Regions from separate parts of the Chromobacterium sp. LK11 genome, predicted to be linked through region 3. Evidence: predicted binding sites of a transcription regulator. Region 3 holds the regulator's gene; each other region holds the start of a gene.
The links. The regulator FNR, encoded in region 3, switches genes on or off when oxygen is low (the NO sensors DNR and NnrR bind a similar motif). The targets are predictions, from matches to a motif close to TTGATNNNNATCAA.
Positions count from the first base shown of each region.

Region 1: a site for FNR is predicted at 1,444-1,457, ahead of VK98_RS23340 (DUF3149 domain-containing protein). Genes of this name have one in related genera too.
Region 2: a site for FNR is predicted at 5,023-5,036, ahead of VK98_RS01265 (glycine betaine/L-proline ABC transporter ATP-binding protein). Genes of this name have one in related genera too.

Region 1 is NZ_LDUR01000016.1:251,373-258,594, forward strand. It holds gene VK98_RS11860 (NAD(P)H-binding protein) at 1-202, opposite strand, end outside; gene VK98_RS11865 (CDP-6-deoxy-delta-3,4-glucoseen reductase) at 241-1,269, shown strand; gene VK98_RS23340 (DUF3149 domain-containing protein) at 1,533-1,661, shown strand; gene arcD (arginine-ornithine antiporter) at 2,159-3,598, shown strand; gene VK98_RS11875 (arginine deiminase) at 3,684-4,916, shown strand; gene VK98_RS11880 (ornithine carbamoyltransferase) at 5,050-6,060, shown strand; gene arcC (carbamate kinase) at 6,193-7,137, shown strand; gene VK98_RS11890 (patatin-like phospholipase family protein) at 7,201-7,222, opposite strand, start outside.
Region 2 is NZ_LDUR01000002.1:97,087-104,308, reverse strand. It holds gene fdhA (formaldehyde dehydrogenase, glutathione-independent) at 1-336, opposite strand, end outside; gene VK98_RS01280 (choline ABC transporter substrate-binding protein) at 639-1,577, opposite strand; gene VK98_RS23565 (hypothetical protein) at 1,558-1,797, shown strand; gene VK98_RS01275 (GlxA family transcriptional regulator) at 1,806-2,792, opposite strand; gene VK98_RS01270 (proline/glycine betaine ABC transporter permease) at 2,975-3,838, opposite strand; gene VK98_RS01265 (glycine betaine/L-proline ABC transporter ATP-binding protein) at 3,919-4,965, opposite strand; gene VK98_RS01260 (hybrid-cluster NAD(P)-dependent oxidoreductase) at 5,436-6,557, opposite strand; gene VK98_RS01255 (aromatic ring-hydroxylating dioxygenase subunit alpha) at 6,559-7,222, opposite strand, start outside.
Region 3 is NZ_LDUR01000011.1:83,861-91,082, reverse strand. It holds gene VK98_RS07490 (glutathione S-transferase family protein) at 18-650, shown strand; gene udk (uridine kinase) at 746-1,366, shown strand; gene VK98_RS07480 (VOC family protein) at 1,716-2,114, opposite strand; gene VK98_RS07475 (inositol monophosphatase family protein) at 2,189-2,980, opposite strand; gene VK98_RS07470 (RNA methyltransferase) at 3,183-3,962, shown strand; gene VK98_RS07465 (DUF1853 family protein) at 3,952-4,872, shown strand; gene fnr (fumarate/nitrate reduction transcriptional regulator Fnr) at 4,920-5,666, opposite strand; gene hemN (oxygen-independent coproporphyrinogen III oxidase) at 5,776-7,182, shown strand.

The DNA.
Region 1 (7,222 bases), on a different contig from region 3:
GCAGATCGTCGGCCAGGCCGGCCAGGCGGCGCAAAGTGGCGGGGTCGTCCAAGTCGCCGCGAATGGGCGTGACGCCCTGGCGGCGCAGCGCTTCGGCGCTTGCGCTGGAACGGCACAGCGCCAGCACCCGCCAGCGGCGGGTCAGTTCCGGCAGGGCGCGGCGCGCGACATCGCCGGCGCCGATGATCATCAAGGTTCGCATGATGCGCATTTTAGCCAGATATTGAGTAGAGGAAACAGATGACAGCGCAGGTGAAAGTGCTCCCTAGCGGGCATACATTTGGCGTCGAGCCGCATGAAACCGTATTGGAAGCGGCATTGCGCCAGGGCGTGGGCCTGCCCTACGGCTGCCGCGACGGCGCTTGCGGCGCCTGCAAAGGCAAGGTAGTGGAAGGCGAAGTGAGCCAGGACGGCTTCCAGGAAAAAGCCTTGACCGAGGCCGAGCGCGCCCAAGGCATGGCGCTGTTCTGTTGCGCCCGCCCTCAGGGCGACATCACCATCGAGGCGCGCGAAGTGGCCGGCGCCGGCGACATCCAGATCAAGACCCTGCCGTGCCGCGTCGAAAAAATCGAAAAAATCCACGACGTGGCGGTGCTCAAGCTCAAGCTGCCGGTTTCCGAGCGTTTGCAGTTCAAGGCCGGTCAATACATAGACATCCTGATGAAGGATGGCAAGAAGCGCAGCTTCTCCATCGCCAACGCGCCGCATGACGACGCCTTCCTGGAACTGCACATCCGCCATCAGCCCGGCGGCTCGTTCTCCGACTATGTGTTCAGCCAGATGAAGGAGCGCGAGATCATGCGCTTCAAGGGGCCGCTGGGTTCCTTCTTCCTGCGCGAGGATTCGGACAAGCCCATCCTTTTCGTGGCCAGCGGCACCGGTTTCGCGCCGGTCAAGGGCATCATCGAGCATGCGATCCATAGCGGCATCCAGCGCGAGATGGTGTTTTACTGGGGCGCGCGCACCAAGGCCGACCTCTATATGGCGGAGCTGGCCGGCGCCTGGCAAGCGCAGAACCCCAATATCACCTTCATCCCGGTGCTGTCCGACGCGCTGCCCACCGACGAATGGGCGGGCCGCACCGGCTTCGTCCACCAGGCGGTGCTGGAGGATTTCGACAACCTGTCCGGCTATCAGGTTTACGCCTGCGGCGCGCCGTTGATGGTGGAGGCCGCGCATGGCAGCTTCACCCGCGAGCGCGGCTTGCCGGAGGACGAGTTCTTCTCCGACGCCTTCTTCCTGTCCAAGGACATGGGCGGCAGCAAGTGAGGATGCCGGCCAGGCATCCATGACGTGAGCCAGTTTTTGCAGCGAAACTGATTCGAACTGTATCGCCGTATGAACAACTGTAATGATATAAGTTTCTGATTTTTAGGAAATGAGCCCTTGGCGCGAGCCAGGGGCTTTTTATTTGTCTTGCATCAAACTTGGAGGTCATGCCGTTTGATTTGGGTCAATGGGCGGGCGGCCCAACTGGCTAAGATGAGGGTCAAGAAACCTATATGGGGCGTGGCCCCGGAAAAGGAGTGGCGATGGAACTTCTGACTCTGCTTCTCTCCGACGATGTCGGCATTTTAAGCCTGGTGACCATTGTGGTGACCACCTTGGTGGTGCTGGGCGCTCTGGTGGCGATTTTCAAGAACGTGAAAAAACCGGAGTGAGCGCCTGAGCAAACAGGATACGTTTATCCTCTTGATGTGTGTGTTGGTGGATGCGGTGGTGGGCCGCATCCACTTTTTTTTGCGTGTTGCGCGTTGGCGCCGGTCTGATTCTCCTCGTCGGCCGCGGCGGTGCGGCCGGACCCGACCTCCCCAACTCTCCTTGCCCCGATGTCTCCCTTCCTGAACGAAGCGCCGCTCTCTCCGGCAAGTTTTCGTGCGTTCGAATAGTTAGAAATTGTTTAATAAGAATTAAATAAATATTTTGTGCACTGCACATTTTATTATTTTGTCATTCCAATGAGGGGGTTCTATAAAGCTTTTGTTCTATTGCCATTGTGGGAGGGATAGGGCGAAGGGGCGCTATTTGATGCAGGTCAAACGGATGTTCGACTGTTCTGGCGATCACTAAATCCGAGGTATACCATTGTCTCAGATGATAAGAATTTAATTATATAACAACAGATTTGCAGGTTAATGTACTCTCACGGAGAACGAAAATGTCTACGGAAACTGAAACCCAAGGCGGCGGCGCTCCCAAGCTCAAGCTTGGCGCGCTGACCGCTCTGGTGGTGGGCTCCATGATCGGCGGCGGCATCTTCTCGCTGCCGCAGAACATGGCGGCGGGCGCCGGAGCCGGCGCCATCTTGATCGGTTGGGTGATTACCTTCTTCGGGATGTTGACTCTGGCATTCGCCTTTCAGATGCTGGCCAATCGCAAGCCTGAAGTGGAAGGCGGCGTTTACGGCTACGCCAAGGCCGGTTTCGGCAACTACATGGGCTTCAACTCGGCCTGGGGTTACTGGATTTCGGCCTGGATCGGCAACGTGTCCTACTTTGTGGTGATGTTCTCGGCGCTGGCCTTCTGGTTCCCGGTGTTCGGCGAGGGCAATACCACCACCGCCATCGTCTGCGCGTCCATTCTGCTGTGGGCCTTGCATTTCCTGGTGTTGCGCGGCGTGCACGGCGCGGCCTTCATCAACACCATCACCACCGTGGCCAAACTGGTGCCGCTGGCGCTGTTCATCCTGCTGGTCATCTTCGCTTTCAAAGTGGATACCTTTAATCTGGACTTCTGGGGCTCGGCCAAACTCGGCTCGGTCGTCGATCAAGTCAAGAGCACCATGTTGGTGACGGTGTGGGTGTTCATCGGCATCGAAGGCGCGTCGATGTTCTCCAGCCGTGCGGAAAACATGAAAGAAGTGGGCAAGGCCACCGTGATCGGCTTCCTGCTGACCATCGCCCTGCTGGTAGCGGTGTCGGTGCTGTCGCTGGGCGTGATGTCGCAAGCTGAACTGGCCGCGCTGAAAAACCCGTCCACCGCCTATGTGCTGGAAAAAGCCATCGGCCCCTGGGGCGCCAATCTGATGAACGCCGGCCTGGTGATTTCGGTGGGCGGCGCGCTGCTAGCCTGGACGCTGCTGGCTTCGGAAGCGCCCTACCTGGCGGGCAAGGACGGCGTGATGCCCAAGGTATTCGGCACCACCAACGCCAATGGCTCCCCGGCCGCCTCGCTGTGGCTGACCAACGGCCTGATCCAACTGTTCCTGATCATCACGCTGTTCAGTTCCGCGGGATACCTGGCGCTGCTGTCGCTGGCCACTTCGATGATTCTGATTCCTTACCTGTTGTGCTCCGGCTACGCCTTGCTGGTGGCCAAGCGCGGCGAGGGCTACGCCCAGGGCGAATCCAGCGGCAAAGAGTTCAGCATCGCCGCCGTCGCTTCGGTCTACGGTGTTTGGCTGATCTACGCCGCCGGTCTGAAGTATCTGTTCCTGTCCATGGTGCTGTACGCCCCGGGTCTGCTGTTCTACCTGTGGGCTCGCAAGGAACGCGGCGAGAAAGCGTTCACCGGCGCCGAGGCGGTACTGGCGGCACTGATTGTAGTGGCGGGCTTGTTCGCCGCCTACGAACTGGCTACCGGAGCGCTGACGCTCTAAGCCGGAACCTTGTAAGAAGATTACCGGAGGCGCGCGAGATCCACGGGCCTCCACCAGCTCCCCCAATATCATTAAGGAGTTTGTCATGACCAAGTTTGGTGTTCATTCCGAGTGCGGCAAGTTGCGAACTGTGATGGTGTGCCGTCCCGGCCTGGCGCATAAGCGCCTGACCCCGGACAACTGCCACGGCCTGTTGTTCGATGACGTGATCTGGGTTGAGCGCGCGCAAAAAGACCATGCCTACATGGTTGAGCAAATGCGCTCCCGCGGCATCGAGGTGGTGGAGGTGCACGACGCGCTGGCCAAGGTATTGGACGACAAGGCTTCCCGCGCCTGGATCCTGGACCGCAAGGTCAAGGCCGACAACGTAGGTATCGGCATGTTGCGCGATCTGCGCAGCTGGCTGGATGAAATGCCGTCTTCGCAACTGGCCGAGCATCTGGTGGGCGGCATCGCCAAGTTCGAACTGCCGTTCGACCCGAAAGGCCTGTTCGGCGGCTACCTGGACCAGTCCGAATTCGTGCTGCCGCCGGTGCCGAACAGCCTGTTCCAGCGCGACCCGTCTTGCTGGATCTATGAAGGCGTGACGCTGAACCCGATGTACTGGCCGGCTCGCCGCCAGGAAACCCTGATTCTGCAATCCATCTACAAATTCCATCCGATGTTCGCCGGCAAGGTGAAAGTATGGTGGGGCGATTGCGACCAGGAACACGGCCCGGCCACGCTGGAAGGCGGCGATGTGATGCCGATCGGCAACGGCGTGGTCCTGATCGGCATGGGAGAACGCACCAGCCCGCAGGCGGTGGTGCAAGTGGCCAAGCGCGTGCTGGGCAAGGAAGGCGGCGCCACTCGCGTGATCGCTTGCCAGATGCCTAAGTCCCGCGCGGCGATGCACCTGGACACCGTGTTCAGCTTCCTCGACATCGACTTGCTGTCGCTGTTCCCGGACGTGGTGGACGACATCACATGCACCAGCATGTACGCCGGCGACCGCGAAGGCGAAATCCGCTTCGAACGCCATGAGGGCGTGCACCTGGTGGAAGTGGTGCGCCAGGCGCTGGGTCTCAAGGAAATCCGCGTGATCCAGACCGGCGGCGACGCCTACCAGCGCGAACGCGAACAGTGGGACGACGGCAACAACGTGGTGGCGCTGGATCGCCGCGTGGTGGTGGCCTACGACCGCAACACCTACACCAACCGCCTGATGCGCGAGCACGGCGTGGAAGTGATCGAGATTCCGGCTTCCGAGCTGGGCCGCGGCCGCGGCGGCGGTCACTGCATGACTTGCCCGATCACTCGAGACGAAGTGAAAGTGTAATTCGGCTGTAGTATCCCGGCCGCGGGCGCGGCCGGGAGGACAACTTAAAATTCATGTGCAAAAAGACAGGTTGACCGCCGGTTTCCCCGGAAACGACGGCCGGCTTGCCCAGACTCTAATCAGGAGCAATATCATGGCTTTCAATCTGCGCAACCGTAACTTCCTCCGCATGCTGGACTTCACCCCGCGCGAAATCCGCTACATGCTCGACCTGGCCCGCGACCTGAAGCGCGCCAAGTACACCGGCACCGAACAGCAGCACCTGAAGGGCAAGAACATCGCCCTGATCTTTGAAAAAACCTCCACCCGCACCCGCTGCGCGTTTGAAGTGGCCTGCTACGACCAGGGCGCCAACGTGACCTACCTCGGGCCGTCCGGTTCGCAAATCGGCATCAAGGAATCGATGAAGGACACCGCCCGCGTGCTGGGCCGCATGTATGACGCGATCGAATACCGCGGCTTCGACCAGCACATGGTGGAGACCGAATTGGCCAAGTTCGCCGGCGTGCCGGTGTACAACGGCCTGACCGATGAATGGCACCCGACCCAGATGCTGGCCGACGTGCTGACCATGTGGGAAAACAGCGACAAGCCTATCTCCCAGATCAGCTACACCTATCTGGGCGACGCCCGCAACAATATGGGCAACTCCCTGCTGGTGATCGGCGCCAAATTGGGCATGGACGTGCGCATCGGCGCGCCCAAGCACCTGTGGCCGACCGACGAGCTGGTGGCGCAGTGCCGTGAAATCGCCGCCAAGACCGGCGCGCGCATCACGCTGACCGAAGACGCCAAAGCCGCGGTCAAAGGCACCGACTTCATCCACACCGACGTATGGGTGTCGATGGGCGAGCCGGCCGAAGTCTGGGCCGAACGCATCAAGCTGCTGAAGCCTTACCAAGTGAACGCCGCGCTGATGGCCGCCGCCGAAAACCCGCAAGTGAAGTTCATGCACTGCCTGCCGGCCTACCATAACAGCGAAACCAAGGTGGGCAAGGAAATCGCCGCGCAGTATCCGGACCTGGCCAACGGCATTGAAGTGACCGAGGACGTGTTCGAGTCCGAAGCCTGCATCGCCTTCGAACAGGCCGAGAACCGCATGCACACCATCAAGGCCATCCTGGTGGCCACGCTGGGCGATTGATCCGGTCTTAGGCATCCCTAACTGCACTTTTGCCGGCCAAGGCTTCCCTGACCGGGAACCTTGGCCGGTTTCACATCAAGAACGCGGCTCGCCGTCGCAGACGGCGGGCGCGGCAATAGCGAGGAACAGAATATGCGAGTCGTCGTAGCTCTGGGCGGCAATGCCCTGCAACGTCGCGGCGAGGCCATGACCGCCGACAATCAGCGCGCCAACGTCAAAGTGGCCGCCGAACAACTGGCCGGCGTGACCCGGCTGGGCCACAACCTGGTGATGTGCCACGGCAACGGGCCGCAAGTGGGTCTGCTGGGCCTGCAGAACGACGCCTACGCCCGCCACGTGGACGAAAAAGTGACGCCCTATCCGCTGGACGTGCTGGGCGCGCAGACCGAAGGCATGATCGGCTATATGGTCGAGCAGGAGCTGGGCAATGTGCTGCCGTTCGAAGTGCCGATCGCCACCATCCTGACCCAGACCGAAGTGGACGCCAAGGACCCGGCCTTCAAGAACCCGACCAAGTTCGTCGGCCCGGTTTACAGCAAGGAAGAGGCCGACAAGCTGGCCGCGGAAAAAGGCTGGACGGTGAAGGCCGACGGCGAATACTTCCGTCGCGTGGTGCCCAGCCCGAAACCGAAGCGCATCTTCGAAATGCGCCCGATCAAGTGGCTGATCGAAAAAGGCGTGGTGGTGATCGCAGCCGGCGGCGGCGGCATCCCCACCATGTACGAGGGCGACAAGCTGGTGGGCGTGGAAGCGGTGATCGACAAGGATCTGGCCTCCGCCTTGCTGGCGCGCGAAATCGACGCCGACTACTTCGTGATCGCCACCGACGTGAAGAGCGTGTTCGTCGGCTGGGGCACGCCGGAAGCCAAGGCGATCAAGCAGGCGCATCCGGACGAAATGGACAAGCTGGGCTTCGCCGCCGGCTCGATGGGTCCGAAAGTGGAAGCGGCTTGCGAGTTCGCCCGCCTGACCGGCAAGAAAGCGGTGATCGGCGCCTTGGAAGACATCGAGAAAATCGTCAAGGGCGAGGCCGGCACCGTAATCTCCACCGAGAAGGCAGGCATCAGCTGGTATTGATGTCGCCGGTGCTTAGCCAAGCGTCAAGGGCTGCCGTCAGGCAGCCCTTTTTGTCGTCTAGACCTAGCCCAGCAGCTTGCCGCGG
Region 2 (7,222 bases), on a different contig from region 3:
GCACACCCCGGTGTGCTGCTCCTTGCAGCAGCGGCAGCGGCCGCAGGCCACGTTGAACGGCACCGACACCAGATCGCCGATGCGCAGCGTTTCCACGTCGCCGCCGGCCTCGATCACCTCGCCGGTGATTTCATGCCCCAGCACCAGGCCGGCCGGCGCCGTGGTGCGGCCGCGCACCATATGCTGGTCCGAGCCGCAGATATTGGTGCTCAGCACCTTGAGAATGACGCCGTGGCCGAGCTTGCGCCCGGCCGGGGACGCCAGTTCCGGAAAGGGAATCGGCCGCACCTCCACCTGGCCCGGCGCCAGGTACACCACTCCGCGATTGCCTGTCATCACTGTCTCCTCGCTGCCGCGCCGGCACGGCCGGCGTTCCGGCCGCCGCCCGTCGTCACTGCCGGGCTCCAGCGGCATCTGTTCCCGATGCTAGGAAAAAACCCGCCGCCGGCCTTGAGTCAAAGCGACCTCTTTGCGATCAATCGCGCCATGCCGGCTCGGAACCGCTTCAAAGTCTCGCGAGCAAGGGCGAGACCAGGCGAGAGCCGCTGAGCAGGCGGCGTTTACAAGCGGCAAATGAGCAAAGCCGCAGCCGTTCGCAACGCCGTATCGCCAACGCACAGCCTCGCGTAAACAGGTTCTCAGCGCGCCAGCGCCTGGCCGACGACGCTCAGCCCCGGCCGGCCATCGAAAGTGTTGACCCCTGCCAGCCAGCCGGCCAGCGCGGCCGGATTCTTTTTCAGGTAATCCCGCGCCGCGGTCTCCGGCCTGATCTTGTCCATGATCGGCCCCATCACCCGGTTCTCCATATCGGTGCTGAAGCGCAGATTGCGCAGCAGCCGGCCGACATTGGGACAGCGCGCCTCGTAATCCGGCGGCACCGCGGTAAACACCTTCGCCGCGCCGAAATTGGGTCCGAACACCGCGTCGCCGCCGGACAGATAGCGCAGCTTGTGCCTGACGTTCATCGGATGCGGCTCCCAAGCCAGGAACACCATCCACTTTTTCTGACGCACCGCGCGTTCCAGTTCGGCCAGCATGCCGGCCTCGCTGGATTCCACCAGCCTGAAGCCGCCCAGCCCGTACTGCCGCGCGCGGATCATGCCGTCTATCAGCCGATTGCCGTCGTTGCCGGCTTCGATGCCGTAGATCTTGCCGTCCAGCTGCGCCTTGAAGCGGGCGATGTCCTTGAAATCGCGCAGGCCGGCGGCGGCGACGTAGTCCGGCACCGCCAGCGTGTACTTGGCCCCGGTCAGATTGGGCTCGGCCAGCACCTTGACCTGGCCCGCCTTGAGGAAGGGCTCGATCAGCGGCGTCATCGACGGGTTCCAATACCCCAGGAAGACGTCGATCTGCTTGCTCTTGAGGCCGGAAAACGCGATGGGCACCGAGGCGATGGTGGTGACCGGGCGATAGCCCAAGGCCTCCAGCACCACGCTGGCCAGCCCGGTGGTGACGGCGATGTCGGTCCAGCCCACGTCGACGAAACGCACATTGCGGCATGCGGCCGGCTCCTGGGCCAGCGCGCCGCCGCAGGCGGCCAGCAACAGCGCCGCGAACATGGCTTTGATTCTGTTCATGCATTCACTCCCCGGCAGCGAAGATGGCGAAAATCCGCGCGGCGGCCGCTGCCGCGCCGCGATGCGGCCGACCGTCGACAAGGCCTTAGAGCCTGTTCAAAATCTTGCGAGCAAGAGCGAGACAAGGCGAAAACGGCTGAGAAAGCGGAATGTACACGTGGTACATGAGCATTTCGAAGGGGTTTTCAACGCCGTATCGCCGCAGCGCAGCAGATTATGAACAGACTCTTAGGCGATCGCGCCCGCCGCCACCAGATATTGCTGTCGCTCGCGGCTGGGCGGGTAGCCGAACAGCCCGCGATAGGACTTGGAAAAATGCGAGGAGGACAGGAAGCCGCAGGCCACGGTGACCTCCATCACGCTCATATTGGTTTGCAACAGCAGTTCCCGCGCCCGGCGCAGGCGGAGATCCAGGTAGTACTGCGCCGGCGTGGTGCTCAGATAGCGCTTGAACAGCCGCTCCAGATGGCGCAGCGACACCCCCAGCTCCGCCGCCAGATGTTCCAGCGAGCGCGGGTTCTCGATATTGCTCTCCATCGACAGCGCGGCGTCCAGCAAGGCCTCGTGTCCGGTGCCGATGCGCGCCAGCAGCGGGATGTGCTGGCGGTCGCCGTCGTCGCGCAGCCGGTCCACGATGAATTGCACCGAGACATCGGCCGCCAGGCTCTTGCCGCCCTTGTGGCGGATCAGATGGCACATGAAGTCCAGCGGCGCGGTGCCGCCGCTACAGGTGAAGCGGTCCCGGTCCAGCACGAACAGGTCCGAGGTGAACTGGGTGCGGGGAAACTCCTCGCTGATGGACAGCAGGTTTTCCCAGTGGATGGCGCATCGGTAGCCGTTCAGCACCCCGGCCCGGGCCAGCGCGAAGGTGCCGGTGCAGATGGCGCCCAAGGGCACGCCCTGGGCGGCGAAGCGGCGGATCAGCGACTGCACCTTGTCGGTGGCCGCGTCGCGCACCTGGCAACCGCCGCAGACGATGAGCATGTCGTACTGCTGCGGACTGCCCGGCACCGCCACCGGCGACAGGCTCAGGCCGTTGCTGGCGCTGACCGGCTCGCCGTCCGCCGACAGCAGGCTCCAGCGGTACAATTTCTTGCGCGACAGGTAGTTGGCCATGCGCAGCGGCTCCACCGCGTTGGAGAACGCGATCATGGAGAATTGATCGAGCAGCAAAAAGGCGATATGCGACAACGAGGCGATCTGTTGCGGTCCCATCACGACCTCCAGGGTGTGCGTTGCAAGGAGTGTTGCCGGCTCCCAAGCTGCTCGCGGCCTGCCGCGCGCGGTGGAGCCTGATACGGTGAGTACGCCTTCGGAACTGCTCATGTGCCACTTGATCGAAGCCGCTTTCTCGGCGGTTCTTATCTCTCTCCGCTCGCGAACTGGCGAACAGGCTCTCAGCCGTCGGCCTCGGCGCCCGCCGCCGGCGCGCGGCCGAAGCTTTCGGTGATCCGGTCCAGGATGATGGCCAGCAGCACCACCGCCAGCCCGCTCTCGAAGCCCAGGCCCACGTCCAGCCGCTGGATGCTGGCCAAGACATCGTTGCCCAGGCCGCCGGCGCCCACCATGGACGCGATGATCACCATGGACAGCGCCATCATGATGGTCTGGTTGACGCCCGCCATGATGGACGGCAGCGCGATGGGCAGCTGCACCTTGAACAGCAGCTGCCAGGAGGTGCAGCCAAACGCGTTGCCGGCCTCCACCTGTTCCTTGTTCACTTGGCGGATGCCCAGGCTGGTCAGCCGCACCGCCGGCGGCACCGCGAACACCACGGTGGCCAGAATGCCCGGCACCCGCCCCAGTCCGAAGAACATTGCCGCGGGAATCAGATAAACGAAAGCCGGCATGGTCTGCATGAAGTCCAGCGCCGGACGCACCAAGGCGTTGACCAGCCGCCGGCGCGCGCAGCAGATGCCCACCGGCACCCCCAGCAGCAGGCTGACGCAGGTGGCGGACAAGGTCAGCGCCAGCGTGGAGACGGTCTGGCTCCAGAAGCCGGTGGCCCAGATCAGGCCCAGCGCGGCGCAGACGAAGACGGCGAACTTCCAGCCCAGCCGCCACAGGCCGACGCCGGCGAACAGGCCGGCCAGCGCCAGCGGCGGCACGCCCAGCAACAGCGCCTCCACCTGGGTGGCGAACCAGTCGATGCCGCCGCCGATGGCGTCGAAGGCGCCGGCGTTGTTTTCCAGCAGAAAGTGGATGATCTGGTTGACCCAGCTGCCTATCGGCAGCGGAGTCTGGGGACTGATCTCGGCCATGCGGCGTGTTCCTCGTCTCGCCGGACGCGCCCGGAACCGCGAAGGCCGTTCCGCCTCCGTGGCCGCGGCGCCCCTTGGGTTCAGTGATGGGCGGCCGCGCTCAGGCGGTGCTGGGACAGCTTGTTGAGCACGCTGCTGGGCGTGATCACCCCCAGACAGCGGCCGTCGTCGTCGCGCACCAGCAAGGGCTCGGTCTGGCCCAATAGCCGCTGCAACACGTCGGACAGGCTACAGGACGGCGCCACGTGCGGCGCGCCGTCGACGCGCGACGGCGACGCGGCTTCGATCAGGTCCTTGGCCTGCAGATAGCGCGAGGTGTCCACGCTCTTGAAGAAGTCGCGCACGTAATCGTCGGCCGGACGTTCGATGATTTCGCGCGGGCTGCCCACTTGCACCAGCCGGCCGCCCTCCATGATGGCGATGCGGCTGCCTATGCGCAGCGCCTCTTCCAGATCATGGGAAACGAAGACGATGGTGCGGCGCTGCTCGCGCTGCAATTGCAGCAGCAGGTCCTGCATCTCGGCGCGCTTGAGCGGATCCAGCGCCGAGAACGCCTCGTCCATCAGCATCAGCGAGGGGTTGACCGCCAGCGCGCGCACCAGGCCCACGCGCTGCTGCATGCCGCCGGAGAGTTCGTACGGGTGTTTGCCGGCAAACGGCGCCAGCCCCACTTGCTCCAGCACTTCCAGCGCCCGCGCCTCGCGCGCCTTGCGCGCGACGCCGGCGATTTCCAGGCCGAAGGCGGCGTTGTCCAACACCGTCCGGTGCGGCATCAGCGCAAAGCTCTGGAACACCATGCTCATGTCGCGGCGGCGCAGCGCCACCAGCTGCCTGGGCGTCAGCCGGGTCAGATCCTGGCCGTCCAGCAGGATTTGGCCGGCGCTCGGTTCCAGCAGACGGTTGATCAGGCGGATCAGCGTGGACTTACCGGAGCCGGACAAGCCCATCAGCACGAAGATTTCGCCGGCCTGCACCGAAAAGGACACGTCGTTGACGCCCACCACCGCCCCGGTGCGCCGGAACACTTCGTCCTTGCGTTCCCCGGCCCGCAGCAGGCGCATCACTTCCGCCGTCTTGCCGCCGAATACCTTGTAGAGATTCCTGACCTCGATCTTGCCCGACTGCATCCCTGTCTCCTTCGGCGCGGCCGCTGACGCGGCGACGGTGGATAAAGCGACGAATGTTTAATGTAAATCAAGGTTCACGATAGGAAGTAAGGGCTGCGCCAAATAACGGTATTCCGACAACAAGCCGTCTGAATCCGACATCCGCCCGCAAAACCAGCCGCTGCGGGCCTCATCGCCCGCTTTCATCGCCGCCGCGGTCCTTGCGGCGGCCGACAGTGTCGTAAAAAAACCGCAATCCGCCGCCCGCTGCGCAAAAAGCAAACGCCTGCCGCGGCCGGAGCGGGCAGGCGTGGAAGCGGAGCGGCGGCGAACGCGTTCTCTACGCCTCGCCAAAGTCTCGCGAGCGGGAGCGGAGTCAGATGAAAACCGCGGAGGAGGCGAAACGTAGTCGTGGCAGATAGCGTTTCGAAGCCTGACTCTCCGCGCCAGGCTCCACGACGCGCAGCAGATCGTAAACAGGTTCTCAGGGCCTAGCGGTCGATCACCAAATCGCTCAACGGCAAGCTGCAGCAAGGCAGGAAATAGCCCTGCTCCACTTCGCGCGGCCGGATGCCGCCCTGATGCCGCATGTCCACCCGCCCCTCCAGCAGGCGAGTCTTGCAGCTGCCGCACACACCGCGGGTGCAGGAGGACGGCAGCCGCATGCCCTGGGCCAGCGCCGCCGCCAACACCGTCTGCCCCGGCGCCACCGCCAACTCGTCCCCCATTTTGGCGAAACGAACCTTGAAGCCGCCGCCCTCGGCGCCGACCGGCGGCGTCCGCGCCGGCTGGTCCGGCTGCGCGGCGCCGAGTTCGGCGAAGCTGAAGCTTTCCTCGTGATAGCGGGCCATATCGAAACCGCACTGGCGCAACAGCTCGCGCACCGCGGCCATATAGGGCGCGGGGCCGCAGCAGAACACCTGGCGCGCGTGCAGGTCCGGCGCCAGGCGTTCGATCAGCGCCCGATCCAGCCGGCCGATCAGGCCGGCCCAGTCCGGCTCGCCCGTCCTGTGCTCGCAAATCACCGCCTGGCGGAAGCCGGGGTGGGCGCTGGCCAGCAGGCTCAGCTCCTTGCGGAACACGATGTCGCGCGGCGAGCGGGCGCTGTGCACGAACAGGATGTCGGCGTCGGCGGCCAGATCGGTCAACGCCCGGCTCATCGACATCAGCGGGGTGATGCCGCTGCCGGCGGACAAAAAAAGATACGGCGCGCCGGCGTGGCGCGCATAGCTGAATTCGCCGGCAGGCCCCAGCGCCCGCAGCGTCATCCCCGGCCGCAAATGCTCGTGCAGCCAGCCGGAGACGACGCCGCCGGGAATGCGCTTGACGGTGATGGACACCCGGTCCGGCCGGGTGGGCGTGGACGACAGCGTATAGCAGCGGTTGACCGCGACGCCGGCGATGTCCAGCTCCAGCGTGAGGAACTGGCCGGGCTGGTAGTGGAAACGACGCGGCGGCTCGGCGCGGAACACGAAGGTTTTCACGTCATGGGTTTCTTCCCGCGTCTGCACGCAGACGAGCGCGCTGTCTTCGCCGGCCCGCCACAGCGGCGGGTCGGCGGGCATTGGCCGATAATCCGGCTGGCCGGCCGGCTGCACATGGTCCGTGCTCACGTTATCCTCGCTCCAGGCCATGGCCCAGCCGCTGCACATACCAGTCGGTGAATTTTTCCACCAGCGCTTCGGTGTACGGCGAGTAAGGCCCGGGGCGATAAGCGGAACCGTTGACGCCGCGCTGCGACTCCTCCACCAGCCGGCGGTCCTGCAGATTGGTGGCCCGCCACACTCGGGTGAGGTTGTCCACCTCGTAGTCCACGCCCTCGACCGCGTCCTTGTGCACCAGCCAGCTGGTGCGCACCAGCGTGCTTTCCGCCGACAGCGGCAAGGCGGCGAAAGTAACGATGTGGTCGGCCATGAAATGGTGCCAGGAGTTGGGCTGGGTCCAGAACGACAGGCCGCCGGACGCCGGGTCGCGCAGCTCGCCCAGCAGCTTGCGGCAAGCCGCGCCGGTGTCCACGGTCTGGGACTGGCCCTTGCGGTCCAGCGGCATGCGCATGGCGCGATAGCCGGACGTCTCGGACAGGCGGTCGATTTCGGCCGACGGCAGCCCGCCGGCCTCCCAGCGCGCGTGGCTATCGGCGACGACGCGCTGGTAATCGGCCAGCCCGGCCGCCTGTTCCGCTCTGGGCGCGAAGCCGTAGCTATAGGCGTACAGCGAGACGGTCAGCTCCGGATGGTTGCTGGTGCAGTGATAGCACTCGCGGTTGTTCTCCATGGTC
Region 3 (7,222 bases):
CGAAACGGAGCTCCCTGATGTTTACCCTCATCATCGGCAATAAAAACTACTCCTCCTGGTCCCTGCGCCCTTGGCTGGTGCTGAAAATGCTGGACGAGCCGTTTGAAGAGCAGCAGATCGATCTCTACCTGTCCGACACCAAGGCCCGCATCCTGGCCGCCAACCCGGCCGGCAAGGTGCCGGTGCTGATAGACCGCAAGCTGCGGATCTGGGATTCGCTGGCGATCTGCGAATACCTGGCCGAGTGCTTCCCCGCCGCCAAGCTGTGGCCGGACGACGCCGGACTGCGCGCCGTCGCCCGCTCCATCGTCGCCGAGATCCACTCCGGCTTCTCCGCGCTGCGCGAACACCTGGCGATGAATCTGACGCTGCGCCACATCAATTACCAGAGCACGCCGGCGGTGGAGTTCGACATCGCCCGCATCATCTCGCTGTGGGAAGAGCATTTGCCGCGCCACCAGGCGGACGGCGAGTTCATCTTCGGCGGCTTCAGCATCGCCGATGCCTTCTTCGCGCCCATCGCCACCCGCTTCCACACTTACAACGTCAAATTGCCGGAACAGTCGCAGGCTTACGTCGACCGTCTGCTGGCTTTGCCGGCGATGCGGGAGTGGTACGGCGCCGCCCAAGCGGAAGGTCAGCGCGTCTAATAACGTCCGATGTCGCAATTAGAGTGGAAGGACGCGCCATAACTCATTAGAATGGCGCGTTTTTTTATCATTTTTACGCGTAGAAGGATAGTTTCATGACCACCCCGTTCATCATCGGCGTTGCAGGCGGCAGCGGCAGCGGTAAAACCACGGTGACCAATCAAGTGCTGGAAACCATTGGCTCCGAGATGGCGGCAGTGATCATTCAAGACTATTACTACCGCGATCAGAGCCATCTGACCTTCGAACAGCGGCTGGCCACCAACTACGACCACCCGCAAGCCTTCGACTGGCCGCTGCTGATCGAACACATCGACGATCTGCGCAACGGCCGCGCCATCGAAATGCCGGTCTACGACTTCGCCAACCACACCCGCGCCGAGGAAACCATCACCGTGCAGCCGGCGCCGGTCATCGTCATCGAAGGCCTGTTCCCGCTGTACGACGCCGCGCTGCGCGACATGATGTCCTTGAAGATCTTCGTCGACACCGATTCCGACGTGCGCTTCATCCGCCGCCTCAAGCGCGATATCACCGAGCGCGGCCGCACCACCGACAGCGTGATCGAGCAATACCTGACCACGGTACGGCCGATGCACAACCAGTTCATCGAGCCGACCAAGCGCTTCGCCGACGTGATCCTGCCGCACGGCGCCAATGATCCGGCGGTGGACATCATCACCACCAAGGTGGCCAGCCTGATGGTGCACAACTGATTTACCCGGCGGCGTCCGCGCCGCCGTTTTCCGCCCGCTGTCGGCAGCGGGCTTCACGCACAGGAGCATTCCATGCACACGATCAAACCGCGCAATCCGCACGCTTGCGCGCCCATCATGAAAAAAGGCGGGGCCCACGGACAAAGCCGCTCCGGACAGCGCCAGGCCGGACGCCAGGCCATGCTGGCCGAACTGGATCTGGATTGGGATCTGGATTGGAACGAAGCGGACGCCTATCCGCCGCGGCCGCAAGCCGCTGCCGACGACGAGCCGGCGGTTTTTGGCGACGTTAACAACAAAGAGCCGCGCAATGCGCGGCTCTTTGTTGTTAACGGGGCCCAGCCGGCGTTTAAACGTCGGACTTCAACTGCAGCAAATCCCAACGGTTGCCGTACAAATCCTCGAACACCACCACGCTGCCGTATTCCTCCTCGCGCGGCTGCTCGCTAAAGCTGACCCCCGCCGCCGCCATGCGGCGGTAATCGCGCCAGAAATCGTCGGTATGCAGGAAGAAGCCGACGCGGCCGCCGGTTTGCGCGCCCACCGCCGCCTGCTGCCGCGCATTGCTCGCCTTGGCCAGCAGCAACGCGCACTCGCTCGCCCCCGGCGGCGCCACGCGCACCCAGCGCTTGCCCTCGCCCTGATGCTCATCCTCCAGCAGGACAAAGCCCAGCTTGTCCACATACCAGGCGATGGCCTCGTCGTAATCCGCCACCACCAGGGCGACCGAACCCAAAAACTGCTTCATATCACGCTCCAAACCAAAACGGCGTCCCCAGGGACGCCGTGATGCGCTTAACCGCTAAAACCCTCTGGCGGCGCTTATTTGCCAATATGCGGCGCCAGCGTGTGCAACAGCTGCGCCAGCACTTTCGGATTGGCGGCGACGATGTCGCCGGACTCCAGCCAGCCCTGCTCGCCGGACAGATCGGTGACGATGCCGCCCGCTTCCTGCACGATCAGGCTGCCCGCGGCGATGTCCCAGGGCTTGAGGTTCAGCTCCCAGAAGCCTTCCACGCGGCCGCAGGCCACATTGCACAGGTCCAGCGAGGCCGCGCCTTCGCGACGCACGCCGGCGGTCTTGGCCAGCACGTCCTTGAGCATGCCCAGGTATTGGTCGATATAGCTTTGGTCGGACACCGGGAAACCGGTGGCGATCACGCACTCATTCATCATGAAGCGCTTGGACACGCGGATGCGGCGATCGTTGAGGAAGGCGCCGACGCCGCGCGAGGCGGTGAACAGATCGTTGCGGTTGGGGTCGAAGACCACGGCTTGCTGCACCTGGCCCTTGTGCGCCAGCGCGATGGAGATCGCGTACTGCGGGTGGCCGTGCAGGAAGTTGGTAGTGCCGTCGATGGGATCGATGATCCACTCGTATTCCGACGAACCGATGCCTTTCGCGCCGGACTCTTCTGCTAGAATCGCGTGCTTGGGATAAGCTTCCAGAATGGAAGCGATGATGGACTCTTCCGCGGCGCGGTCCACTTCGGTCACGAAGTCATTGTGTTTCTTGCGCTCTACGCGCACCGCGTCGAGATTCAGCGACGCGCGCTGGATGACACTGCCGGCGCGGCGAGCGGCTTTCACCGCGACATTGAGCATCGGATGCATTGACGGCCTCTACACTTTCAACCATGACAGACGTCCGCCACATGACGCGACGCCTGCTAGTAACAATCTGGGTTAAGGAACAAGAAAAACCCGGCGCAATCGGGCAAGGCGGCATGCCTGCCCATCCGGCAAGCGCTGGCCTTGCGCGCAAAACGGCGCGCGGGCTTTTCGATAAGCCGGCTATTTTAATGTGAAACTGCTGATGAATAAACCCCAAGTACCTGATTTTCTGAAAAACATTCGCGTGGTGTTGGCTCGCCCCAACCATCCGGGCAATATCGGCTCCGCCGCCAGGGCGATGAAGACCATGGGCCTGAGCCGCTTGTATCTGGTTGAACCCAAAGTGTTTCCCAGCGACGAAGCCAATACGCTGGCCTCCGGCGCGGTGGATCTCCTGGAGCAGGCCACCGTGGTGTCCAGCCTGGCCGAGGCGCTGCAAGACGTCACCATCGCCTGCGCGCTGACCAGCCGCCGCCGCGAACTGACCACCCCCTTGTCCACCCCGCGCCAGACCACGCCGGAACTGGTCGCGCGCGCCCAGGCCGGCGAACAGGTGGCCCTGGTGTTCGGCAACGAGACCTTCGGCCTGTCCATCGAAGAAGTCGAGCAGTGCAACCGCCTGGTCACCATCCCCGGCAACCCGGACTACTTCTCGCTGAACCTGGCGATGGCGGTGCAGGTGATGACCTACGAGCTGTTCAGCCACACCGGCGTGGACATCGACTACCTGCGCGCCGACAGCGACGCGGCGGCGCTGGGCGAGGTGGAGGGCTTCTGCGGCCACCTGGAACAGACCATGGACAAGATAGGCTACTTCCGCCGCCGCAACAGCGAGCGCATGATGCGCCGGATGCGCACCCTGTTCAACCGCGCCGGCCTGCTGCGCGAGGAGATCGACATTCTGCGCGGCTTCCTCAAACAGGTGCAGCGCGCCGCCGACGGCGAAGTCCGCCGCGACGCGCCCGAGCGGGATGGCGAATAAGCCGCCGTTCCCCCTGCCCTACGCGCACCCGGCGGTGCGCGATCTGGCTTTTCTGCTCTCCGCGCCCTCCCCTTGGCGCAGCGGCGCCGACATCGCGCCGCAACGGCTGCTGGGCGCCGACGGCCCGGCGCTGCTGCAAGCGCTGGACGCCGATCCCGCCGAGCTGCAGCACTGGCTGGCGCGCCAGCCCACCCGCCGCCTGGGCCATTACGCCGAGCGGCTGCTGTCGTTCTGGTTCCGCCTGGCGCCGCACATCGAACTGGTCGCCAGCAATCTGCCGGTGCGCGACGCGGACGGCCGCACCGTCGGCGAGTTCGACTTCCTGCTGCGCCTGGACGGCCAGCCGCTGCACCTGGAAGCCGCCAGCAAGTTCTACCTGCAACTGGGCCGCAGCGCCGACACCCTGACCGGCCCCAGCCTGCGCGACGCCTGGGCGCTGAAAGCCCGCAAGCTGCAGACCCAGCTGCGCCTGTCCCGCCACCCGGCGGCGCAAGCGATGCTGCCGGCGGGCTTCGACGGCTGCGCGGTCGGCGCCCGGCTCAGCGGCTGGCTGTTCCACGCCCGGGACACCTCGCCGCAAGCGCCGCCCGGCGCCCGGCCGCTGTACGGGCAATACTGGCCGCTGCGCGGCGACTGGCCGGCGCTGAACGCGGACTCGCGCTGGGCCTGGCTGCCCCGGCTCAGCTGGCTGGCGCCGGCGCGGCTTGGCTTCGAACAGACCCACACCGCGGCGGCATTGCGCGCGCAGCTGGAAGAGGCGGCGGCGCCGCAATTGCTGGCCGAACTGCAAGCCGGCGCCGACGGCTGCTGGCATGAAGTGGCGCGCGGCTTCGCCGTGCCGCCCGGCTGGCCGCAGGAAGCGCCCTTGTCGCGGCTATTGCAGCAAATCGCCGGCAGCCCGAGCCCATGAAAAAAGGCAGGCCCATGGCCTGCCTTTAGCAATACGGCGCTGCGCGCTCAATGCCCGTTGGCGTGGGCGCAGCCGGAAATCAGCGCCTTCAACTCGTCCACCATCACCAGCTGGATGTGCTTGTGATCGACGGTGATCCAGCCTTGCTGCTGGAACTTGGACAGCGTGCGGCTGACGGTTTCCAGTTTCAGGCCCAGGAAGCTGCCGATTTCCTCGCGGCTCATGCGCAGGATGAAATCATTGGCGGCGAAGCCGCGAGTGGACAGACGCTGCGACAGATTCAGCAGGAAGGCGGCCAGCCGTTCTTCCGCCTTCATGTTGCCCAATAGCAACATTACATTCTGATCGCGAACGATCTCGCGGCTCATCAACCGGTAAAAATGGTGCTGCAGGGTGGGAATTTCGCGGCCCAGGCTCTCCATGCGGCTGAACGGCAGTTCGCACACCTCGCTGTCCTCCAGCGCGATGGCGTCGCAACCGTGCACATTGGCGGAAATGCCGTCCAGGCCCATCAGTTCGCCGGACATGTGGAAGCCGGTGACCTGCTCGCGGCCGTCCTGGCTGGCGACGCTGGTCTTGAAGAAGCCGGTGCGCACCGCGAACAGCGAGCGGAAGCCCTCGCCGCTGCGGAACAGATACTCGCCGCGCTTCAGACGGCGGCTTTGGCGGATCACCGCGTCGAGCTGGGTCAGTTCCTCGCGGTTGAGCCCCACAGGCAGACAGAGTTCCTTCAGGCTGCAGTTGGAGCAGGAGACCTTCAGGTTATGCAAAGAGATATGGTTCTGATCGGACATGGCATGTTTAGTACAAGCTTGCGACGAAGCTTGACCCTTATCAAAGCGAAATTCGCAGGATTTCCGCAAATTTACCAGTCCACCAGAGGTTTTGCCATCCAAATACGACATGAAGACCACCCACCCATTTTCTCCTGCCCATTTTGAATTCGACCGCGCTCTGATCGAGCGCCTCGACGGGACAGGTCCTAGATATACGTCATACCCGACAGCGGATCGCTTTACGCCGGGTTTTGCCGAAAGAGACTACATCCACTGGCTACGGCAGCGCAGCATCGGCGCCAACCGGAAACCTTTATCATTGTACGCTCATATACCATTTTGCAACACTATCTGCTACTACTGCGGTTGCAACAAAATCATCACCAAGGACAGCGGCAAAGCCGATTTGTACCTGGACTACCTGGAAAAGGAAGTCCGGATGGTCGCCTCCTGTCTGGGCCGCCGCGAGCAAGTGGTACAGCTGCATTTCGGCGGCGGCACGCCGACTTTCCTGTCCGACGCGCAACTGGAACGATTGATGACCTTGCTCAAGACTCATTTCGAGTTCTTGAAGGAGGGGGAGTATTCCATAGAAATAGACCCGCGCAAAGTCAGCGCGGAGACAATCTTCAAACTGGCCGCACTCGGCTTCAACCGCATCAGCGTCGGCATCCAGGATTTCGAACCGGAGGTGCAGCGGGCGGTGAATCGGGTGCAGTCCGAGGAGGAAACGCTGGAGGTGATCCAGGCCGCGCGCGACGCCGGCTTCAAGTCCGTCAGCGTCGATCTGATCTACGGCCTGCCCTTGCAGACTCGCGAATCGGTGCGCCGCACGCTGGACAAGGTGATCGCCATCGGACCGGACCGGCTGGCCTTGTACAACTACGCCCATCTGCCCACCGTGTTCATGCCGCAACGCCGCATCAACGAGGCGGAGCTGCCGTCGCCGGAAACCAAGCTGGACATCCTGCAGGACTCGGTGCAGCGCCTGGCCGACGCCGGCTACGTGTTCATCGGCATGGACCACTTCGCCAAGCCTGACGACGAACTGGCCGCCGCCTTGCGCCAAGGCCGGCTGCAACGCAACTTCCAGGGCTACTCCACCCATGCCGACTGCGACATGATAGGCCTGGGCGTGTCCTCCATCGGCAAGGTCGGCCCCTGTTACAGCCAAAGCGCCAAGGACCTGGACGGCTACTACGCGGCGCTGGACAGCGGCCACCTGCCGGTGCTGCGCGGGCTGACGCTGGACAACGACGACATCCTGCGCCGCAGCATCATCCAGGGCCTGATGTGCCGCTTCTCGCTGTCGGTGGAAGCGCTGGAGGAGATTCACGGCATCAACTTCGCCGAATATTTCGCCGAGGAGCTGCCGCAGATTCGCGAGTTCCAGCAACTGGGCCTGCTGTCCTTCGACGGCGACTTCATCATGGTGGAGCCGAGAGGACGCTTCCTGATCCGCAATATCGCGATGATCTTCGATAAGCACCTGCGCGAGCGCCGCACCCAGGCGCGCTACTCCAAGACCATTTGAGCCCGCCCCGCAGCAAAACAGCCCGCGTCTGAACGCGGGC